One region of the Kitasatospora atroaurantiaca genome, then DNA from elsewhere that is predicted to be linked to it. Evidence: riboswitches for the same ligand, from Rfam matches in the RefSeq annotation. Region 1 holds a riboswitch; the other holds the start of a gene.
The links. Region 1 has a riboswitch for S-adenosylmethionine ahead of FB465_RS08070 (aminotransferase class V-fold PLP-dependent enzyme). Riboswitches for the same ligand answer to the same signal wherever they lie in the genome.
Positions count from the first base shown of each region.

Region 1 (3,396 bases):
TCAGCCATGGTGAACGTGCACCCTGCGAACGGCGGTAGCGACCCCGCGCAGGTGGTCCGCACCTGGCCGGACATCCTGAGCGCGCTGCTGGCCGGCACCGACCTGACCCAGGCCGACACCGCCTGGGCGATGGACAGCATCATGCGCGGCGAGGCCAGCCCGGTGCAGGTGGCCGGATTCGTGGTCGCGCTGCGGGCCAAGGGCGAGACGGTCGACGAGATCTCCGGTCTGGTCGAGGCGATGTACGCGCACGCCGAGCCGCTGAGCATCCCGGGCCCGGCCGTCGACATCGTCGGCACGGGCGGCGACCGGGCGAAGACGGTGAACATCTCCACCATGTCGGCGATCGTGGCGGCCGCGGCGGGCGCCAAGGTCGTCAAGCACGGGAACCGGGCGGCCTCCTCGGCCAGCGGCTCCTCCGACGTCCTGGAGCGGCTCGGCATCAGCCTCGACCTGAGCGCCGAGCGGGTGGCCGAGGTCGCCGAGGAGGTCGGGCTCACCTTCTGCTTCGCCGCCAAGTTCCACCCCGCGATGCGGCACGCCGCCCCGGCCCGACGCGACCTCGGCGTGCCCACTGCCTTCAACATCCTCGGGCCGCTGACCAACCCGGCCCGGGTCACCTCCCACGCCATCGGCTGCTTCGACACCCGGCTGGCCGGGCTGATCGCGGGCGTGCTGGCGCGGCGCGGCGCGACGGCGCTGGTCTTCCGGGGCGACGACGGCCTGGACGAGCTGACCATCTCCACCACCTCGCGGGTCTGGATCGTGAAGGACGGTCAGGTCACGGAGGCCGCCTTCGACCCGCGGGACGTGGGCATCGAGCTGGTCGGCATCGAGGCGCTGCGGGGCGCGGACGCCGAGTACAACGCCAACGTCGCCCGGCGGCTGCTGGCGGGCGAGCGGGGGCCCGTACGGGACGCCGTTCTGCTCAACACGGCGGCCGCGCTGGTCGCGCTGGAGCTGACCGACGCGCCGCTGGCGGAGCAGCTGGCCGCGGGTATCGAGCGGGCTGCGGCGGCGATCGACTCGGGTGCGGCGGAGGCCACGCTGAAGCGCTGGTCCGAGGCCACGGCGCGCTGAGGGTCTCCTTTCAGGGGCGCGGGGAACTGCGCGAAACCGGAAGACGCACGGCCGTCACCGCTCCACCGGGAGCAACAGGCACCCCGCTACGCCGTTTCGCGACCGAGTGCCAGTGGCTCTCGGCGAGGCGGTGACGGCAACGCCGTCTTCCGTCACGCGCAGTTCCCCGCGCCCCCTGTTGGCTCGCCGCGCTTGTCCGGATGGTGGGCCGTGGTTTGACCACTCTGCGGGCTGTGCTTAGAGTCTTCGACAGGTCATGAGTGACAGCGACAAGCCCCAGCTTGCTGTCCGGCAACCCTCCGTCCGTGGCGGGGTGCCCTGGGTGAGGACCGGGCTCCGCGGCGAACCGTCCGCGTGGCAAGCGCGGACCACCGGCATATCTGCACTCCCGGGGTCCTGACCCCGGAGGAGTGCACTCCCATGTCCGTGACCACCACTGATCTCTGCGCCCCGCTCGCCGTCCTCGGCCACGACGTCCAGGTCCCGCTGGTCAGCGGCGAGAAGGTCGCGTACGCCGCGCTCGACTACGCCGCGAGCTCCCCGGCCCTCCAGCGGGTCTGGGACGATGTCGCCGCGTACGCCCCCTACTACGGCAGCGTGCACCGCGGCGCCGGCTACCTCTCGCAGCTGTCCACCGACCTCTTCGAGCAGAGCCGCCGCACCGTCGAGGAGTTCCTCGACCTGCGCGAGGGCGACCAGGTGGTCTTCACCCGCGCCACCACCGACTCGCTCAACCTGCTGGCGGGCGTGCTCCCGGCCGGCACCCGGGTCTTCGCCTTCGAGACCGAGCACCACGCCTCGCTGCTGCCCTGGCGCCGTGAGGGCCTGACGGTCACCTACCTGCGGGCCCCGCGCTCGCACGCCGAGGCCGTTGCCGCCCTCGACGCCGCGCTCGCCGACGCGGTCGAGGGCCCGAAGCTGTTCTGCGTCACCGGCGCCTCCAACGTCACCGGCGAGCTGTGGCCCGTCGCCGAGCTCACCGAGGTGGCTCACCGGCACGGCGCCCGGGTCGTCCTGGACGCCGCGCAGCTCGCTCCCCACCACCGGGTCTCCGTCCGCGAGCTCGGCGTCGACTGGGTCGCCTTCTCCGGCCACAAGCTGTACGCCCCGTTCGGCGCGGGCGTGCTCGCCGGGCGCAGCGACTGGCTAGACGCGGCCGAGCCGTACCTGGCAGGTGGCGGCGCGAGCCGTACGGTCGCCCGCGAGGTGGACGGCTCGGTGGCCGTCGAGTGGCAGAGCGGCCCGGCGCGGCACGAGGCCGGCTCGCCGAACGTGATCGGCGCCTACTCGATCGCCTCGGCCTGCCGGGCGCTCGGCGAGGCCGGCTTCGAGGTGCTGGAGGCCCGCGAGCAGCGGCTGATCGCCCGTCTGAAGGCCGGGCTGGCCGAGATCCCCGAGGTCAAGGTGCTGAGCCTGTTCGGTGAGGACGCCGCGCGGGTGGGGGTGCTGTCGTTTGTCGTCCAGGGGTGGAACAGCTCGCACTTCGCGGCGGCGCTGTCGGCCGAGTACGGGATCGGGGTGCGGGACGGGCTGTTCTGCGCGCACCCGCTGGTCCGTACGCTGCTGGGCGGGGAGGACGCGGCGCCGTCCGAGTGCGGTGCGCCGGAGGCCTCGCTGCCGGGCGAGCGCAGTCTGAACGCGATTCGGGTGAGCTTCGGTGCCGGGACGCCCGACGAGCACCTGGAGCGGTTCCTGGCCGCGGTTCGCGAGCTGGTCACGGACGGTGCGCGCTGGACGTACCGCAGCGAGGGCGGCCGCTGCGTTGCCGACACCCGTCGCTGAGGGGTGCCACCAGGGGCGCGTGGGGGCACCTCCCGGCCGAAGGCTGGGGGAGAACTGCGCGAGGCGGAAGGTGCGGCGCCGTCACTTCCGATTTCGCGCAGTTCCCCGCGCCCCTGATAGTGCAGGCTGATGGCGAGCCCGAAAAAGCTACTCGTCGAGGCCGAGGGCGAACGCGGCTTCGAGGTCGTGCTGGGAGTAGGTGCGGAAGGCGATCTGGGTCTCGGTGTGCTCGACCCCGGGGACCTTGTTGAGGCGGCCGGGGATCACCGTGGCCAGGTCGTCGTGGTGCCGTACCCGGACCATCGCCACCAGGTCGTAGCCGCCGGTCACCGAGTAGACCTCGCTGACGCCCTCGATGGCGGCGATCGCCTCCGCGATCTCGGGGATCCGGTCGACGCTGGTCTTGATGAGAACGATCGCGGTGATCACTCTGCGGCTCCTGTCCGTGGGGTTGGAGCCAGCGTATCGGGGGCCCGCCGACGCGTCCCCGCCCAGGCGGCCAGGTATCCGGCCGTGAAGCCGATGACGTGGACC
Region 1 covers NZ_VIVR01000001.1:1,797,673-1,801,068, reverse strand. Annotated here, with positions in the region: gene trpD (anthranilate phosphoribosyltransferase) at 7-1,080, shown strand; SAM riboswitch class IV at 1,333-1,450, shown strand; gene FB465_RS08070 (aminotransferase class V-fold PLP-dependent enzyme) at 1,501-2,862, shown strand; gene FB465_RS08065 (Lrp/AsnC family transcriptional regulator) at 3,010-3,291, opposite strand; gene FB465_RS08060 (rhomboid family intramembrane serine protease) at 3,288-3,396, opposite strand, start outside.

Region 2 (3,396 bases), 2.6 Mb from region 1:
ACATGGCGGCAATTCGCGCTGGGCATAGCGGACGAATGCCACATATCACCGACAGATTTATGACGCCTGCCTGACATCTTTTGCTTCGTACTGTTCAACGGCCGTCTCAGCGGCCGGACGAGCCTTGCGTATGCGATCGGCTGACGGTGCGTGGGGCACCAGCCGGGAGACGACTCAGGCGGAGAAGCGCGGTCGGCGGGGGGAGAAGCGCTGACACCTGCGCACTCTACTCCCTCTCAAGTGCGGAAATATCCGCGCGGCACACCGAGAGCCGCCGCCAGGCCGGAATTGGCATTCCGGGCCTGACGACGGCTCAGGGGTATGGTAGGGCGTTCCCGGCTCAGCAGCCGCCGGCCACGGCCGGGATGATGGAGATGCCCGCGCCGTCCTTGATCTCGGTCTCCAGGCCCTCGGCGAAACGCACGTCGTCGTCATTCACGTACACGTTGACGAATCGGCGGAGCTTGCCGGCGTCGTCCAGAATGCGGGCCGCGATGCCCGGGTGGTTGGCGTCGAGGTCCTGGATGACGGCGGACAGGGTGGCACCCTCCGCCGCCACCTCAGCGGCACCGCCGGTGTAGGTGCGCAGGATGGTCGGGATGCGGACGTTGGCGCTCATGCGGGCTCCTTGCAGGGTGAGGGGGGAGGTCAGGCGGACGCGAGGCCGGCGGCGCGGAAGGAGTCCAGCGTCGGGCGGATGGTGGCGGTCAGGCCCGCATCGGCCACCGCGTCAAGGGTCTTCAGGCCGTCGCCGGTGTTGATCGCGACGGTCTCCTTCGCCGGGTCCAGCTGGCCGGTCTCGACCAGCTTCTTGAGCACGCCGACGGTCACGCCGCCCGCGGTCTCGGCGAAGATGCCCTCGGTACGGGCCAGCAGCTTGATCGCGGCCACCACCTCGGCGTCGGTGACGTCCTCGACGGCGCCGCCGGTGCGGCGGGCGATGTCGAGCACGTACGGGCCGTCCGCCGGGTTGCCGATCGCCAGCGACTTGGCGATGGTGTCCGGCTTGACCGGGCGGATCACGTCGTGGCCGGCCTTGAAGGCGGCGGAGACCGGGGAGCAGCCCTCCGCCTGGGCCCCGAAGATCTTGTACGGCCGGTCCTCGACCAGGCCGAGCTTGATCAGCTCCTGCAGACCCTTGTCGATCTTGGTGAGCTGCGAGCCCGAGGCGATCGGGATGACGATCTGCTCCGGCAGCCGCCAGCCGAGCTGCTCGCAGATCTCGTACGCCAGCGTCTTCGAGCCCTCGCCGTAGTACGGGCGCAGGTTGACGTTGACGAAGCCCCAGCCCTCGCCGGCCGGGTCGCCGATCAGCTCCGAGCAGAAGCGGTTCACGTCGTCGTAGTTGCCCTCGATGCCGACCAGCTCGCCGCCGTAGATCCCGGCCATGACGACCTTGCCCTGCTCCAGGTCGTGCGGGATGAACACGCAGGACTTGAACCCGGCCCGGGCGGCCGCGGCACCGACGGCGCCGGCCAGGTTGCCGGTGGAGGAGCAGGAGAGGGTCGTGAAGTTGAAGGCGCGCGCCGCCTCGATGGCGCAGGCGACCACCCGGTCCTTGAAGGAGTGGGTCGGGTTGCCCGAGTCGTCCTTGATGTGCAGCTGCGCGGTGAAGCCCAGCTCACGGCCCAGGTTGTCGGCCTTGACCAGCGGGGTCCACCCCGGGTTCAGGTTCGGCTTCGAGGCGACGTCGGCCGGGACGGGCAGCAGCGGAGCGTAGCGCCAGATGCTGGCGGGGCCGGACTCGATCTGCTTCCGGAGCTCCTCGGCCTCGGCCGAGCCGAAGTCGTACGCGATCTCCAGCGGGCCGAAGCACTCCAGGCACGCGAAGCTGGGACCGAGCGGGAAGCGGGTGCCGCACTCACGACAGGACAGCGCGGCAGCGGGGCCGAGGTCGACGGTCGGGGCGGAAACTGGAACAGGGGTAGCGGTAGCCATGATGGCGGAGGCCTCTCTCCTCATCTTCCCCGTGACGCGGTCGCGCCACAGGACGGAATTGGCACCTGTCCCGCCGGGGCCTGTGACAGCCGAGCGAGAAGGTTGCCGGGACTTCAACGGGCCGTTCCCTCAGTCCCTCTGGATGAGCTCTATGAAGTTGTGGTCACTCTCTGGGACAGACCCCGATGTGCAAAGGTCCGACCGCAGTACGAAGACTGTAACCGAAGGCGTCAGCCGTGAAGCCGACCGTCCGCCACGCGAGATAGATCTTTCTAGGAGTGTTGTCTTGCCCGACCAGCTGACCCCGGCCCCGCTCCCGGAGGTGGCGTCCTGGCTGCGCCGCCGCTCCTGGACCGCGGCCGACCGTCCGGCGCGCACCCTGCTGGCCGCCAAGAAGGCGGCGGGCCCGGCCGGCACGGTCAGCGTGGTCCTGCCCGCACTGGACGAGGAGCCGACGGTCGGCGAGATCGTCCGGGTGATCCGCCGCGAGCTGATGGAGCGGCTGCCGCTGGTGGACGAGCTGGTGGTGGTCGACTCAGGCTCGGTCGACCGGACGGCGCAGATGGCCGCCGACGCCGGCGCCCGGGTGGTGCACCGGGACGACATACTCCCCCGGCTGCCCGCCGCGCCGGGCAAGGGCGAGGTGCTCTGGCGCTCGCTGCTGGTCACCTCCGGCGAGATCGTCTGCTTCATCGACGCCGACCTGCGGGAGTTCGACCCGGCCTTCGTCTCGGGGATCGTCGGCCCGCTGCTCACCGACCCGGAGATCCAGCTGGTCAAGGCGATGTACGACCGCCCGCTGGAGACCGACGGAGCGGTGGTCCCGGCGGGCGGCGGCCGGGTCACCGAGCTGGTCGCGCGCCCGCTGCTCAACCTGCACTGGCCGCAGCTGGCCGGCTTCGTCCAGCCGCTGGGCGGCGAGTACGCGGCCCGCCGCTCGCTGCTCGAGCAACTGCACTTCCCGACCGGCTACGGAGTCGAGCTCGGGCTGCTGGTGGACGCCCTGGACGCGGTCGGCCTGGACGCGCTGGCCCAGGTGGACGTCGGCGTCCGGCATCACCGGCACCAGGACGGCCAGGCCCTCGGCAGGATGGCCGCGACCATCTACCGGACGGCCCTGGAGCGCCTCGACCGCACCCACCGCCTGAAGGCCTCCGCGGACCTGGTCCACCCCCTGCTCACCCAGTTCACCCGCGACCCCGAAACCCGCGACTTCACCGCCCACACCCACCCGGTCGGCGCCCTGGAACGCCCACCGATGCGGACCGTCCCGGAGTACCGGCGCAAGCGGTGAGCCCCGTCCTCAGAGGTGGCAGACCGACGCAGGCGGTGAACCACCAGGGGCGCGGGGAACTGCGCGAAATCGGAAGACTGCGGCGCCGTACCTTCCGCCTCGCGCAGTTCCCCGCGCCCCTGCCGTTATCCCTCAGCGCGAGCGTCTCCGCGCGGCGAGTGGTT
Region 2 covers NZ_VIVR01000001.1:4,361,642-4,365,037, reverse strand. Annotated here, with positions in the region: gene FB465_RS20090 (ubiquitin-like small modifier protein 1) at 341-619, opposite strand; gene thrC (threonine synthase) at 649-1,938, opposite strand; SAM riboswitch class I at 1,956-2,087, opposite strand; gene FB465_RS20080 (glucosyl-3-phosphoglycerate synthase) at 2,225-3,232, shown strand.
Region 2: linked by a shared signal. The riboswitch ahead of thrC (threonine synthase) and the one ahead of FB465_RS08070 (aminotransferase class V-fold PLP-dependent enzyme) in region 1 are both predicted to bind S-adenosylmethionine.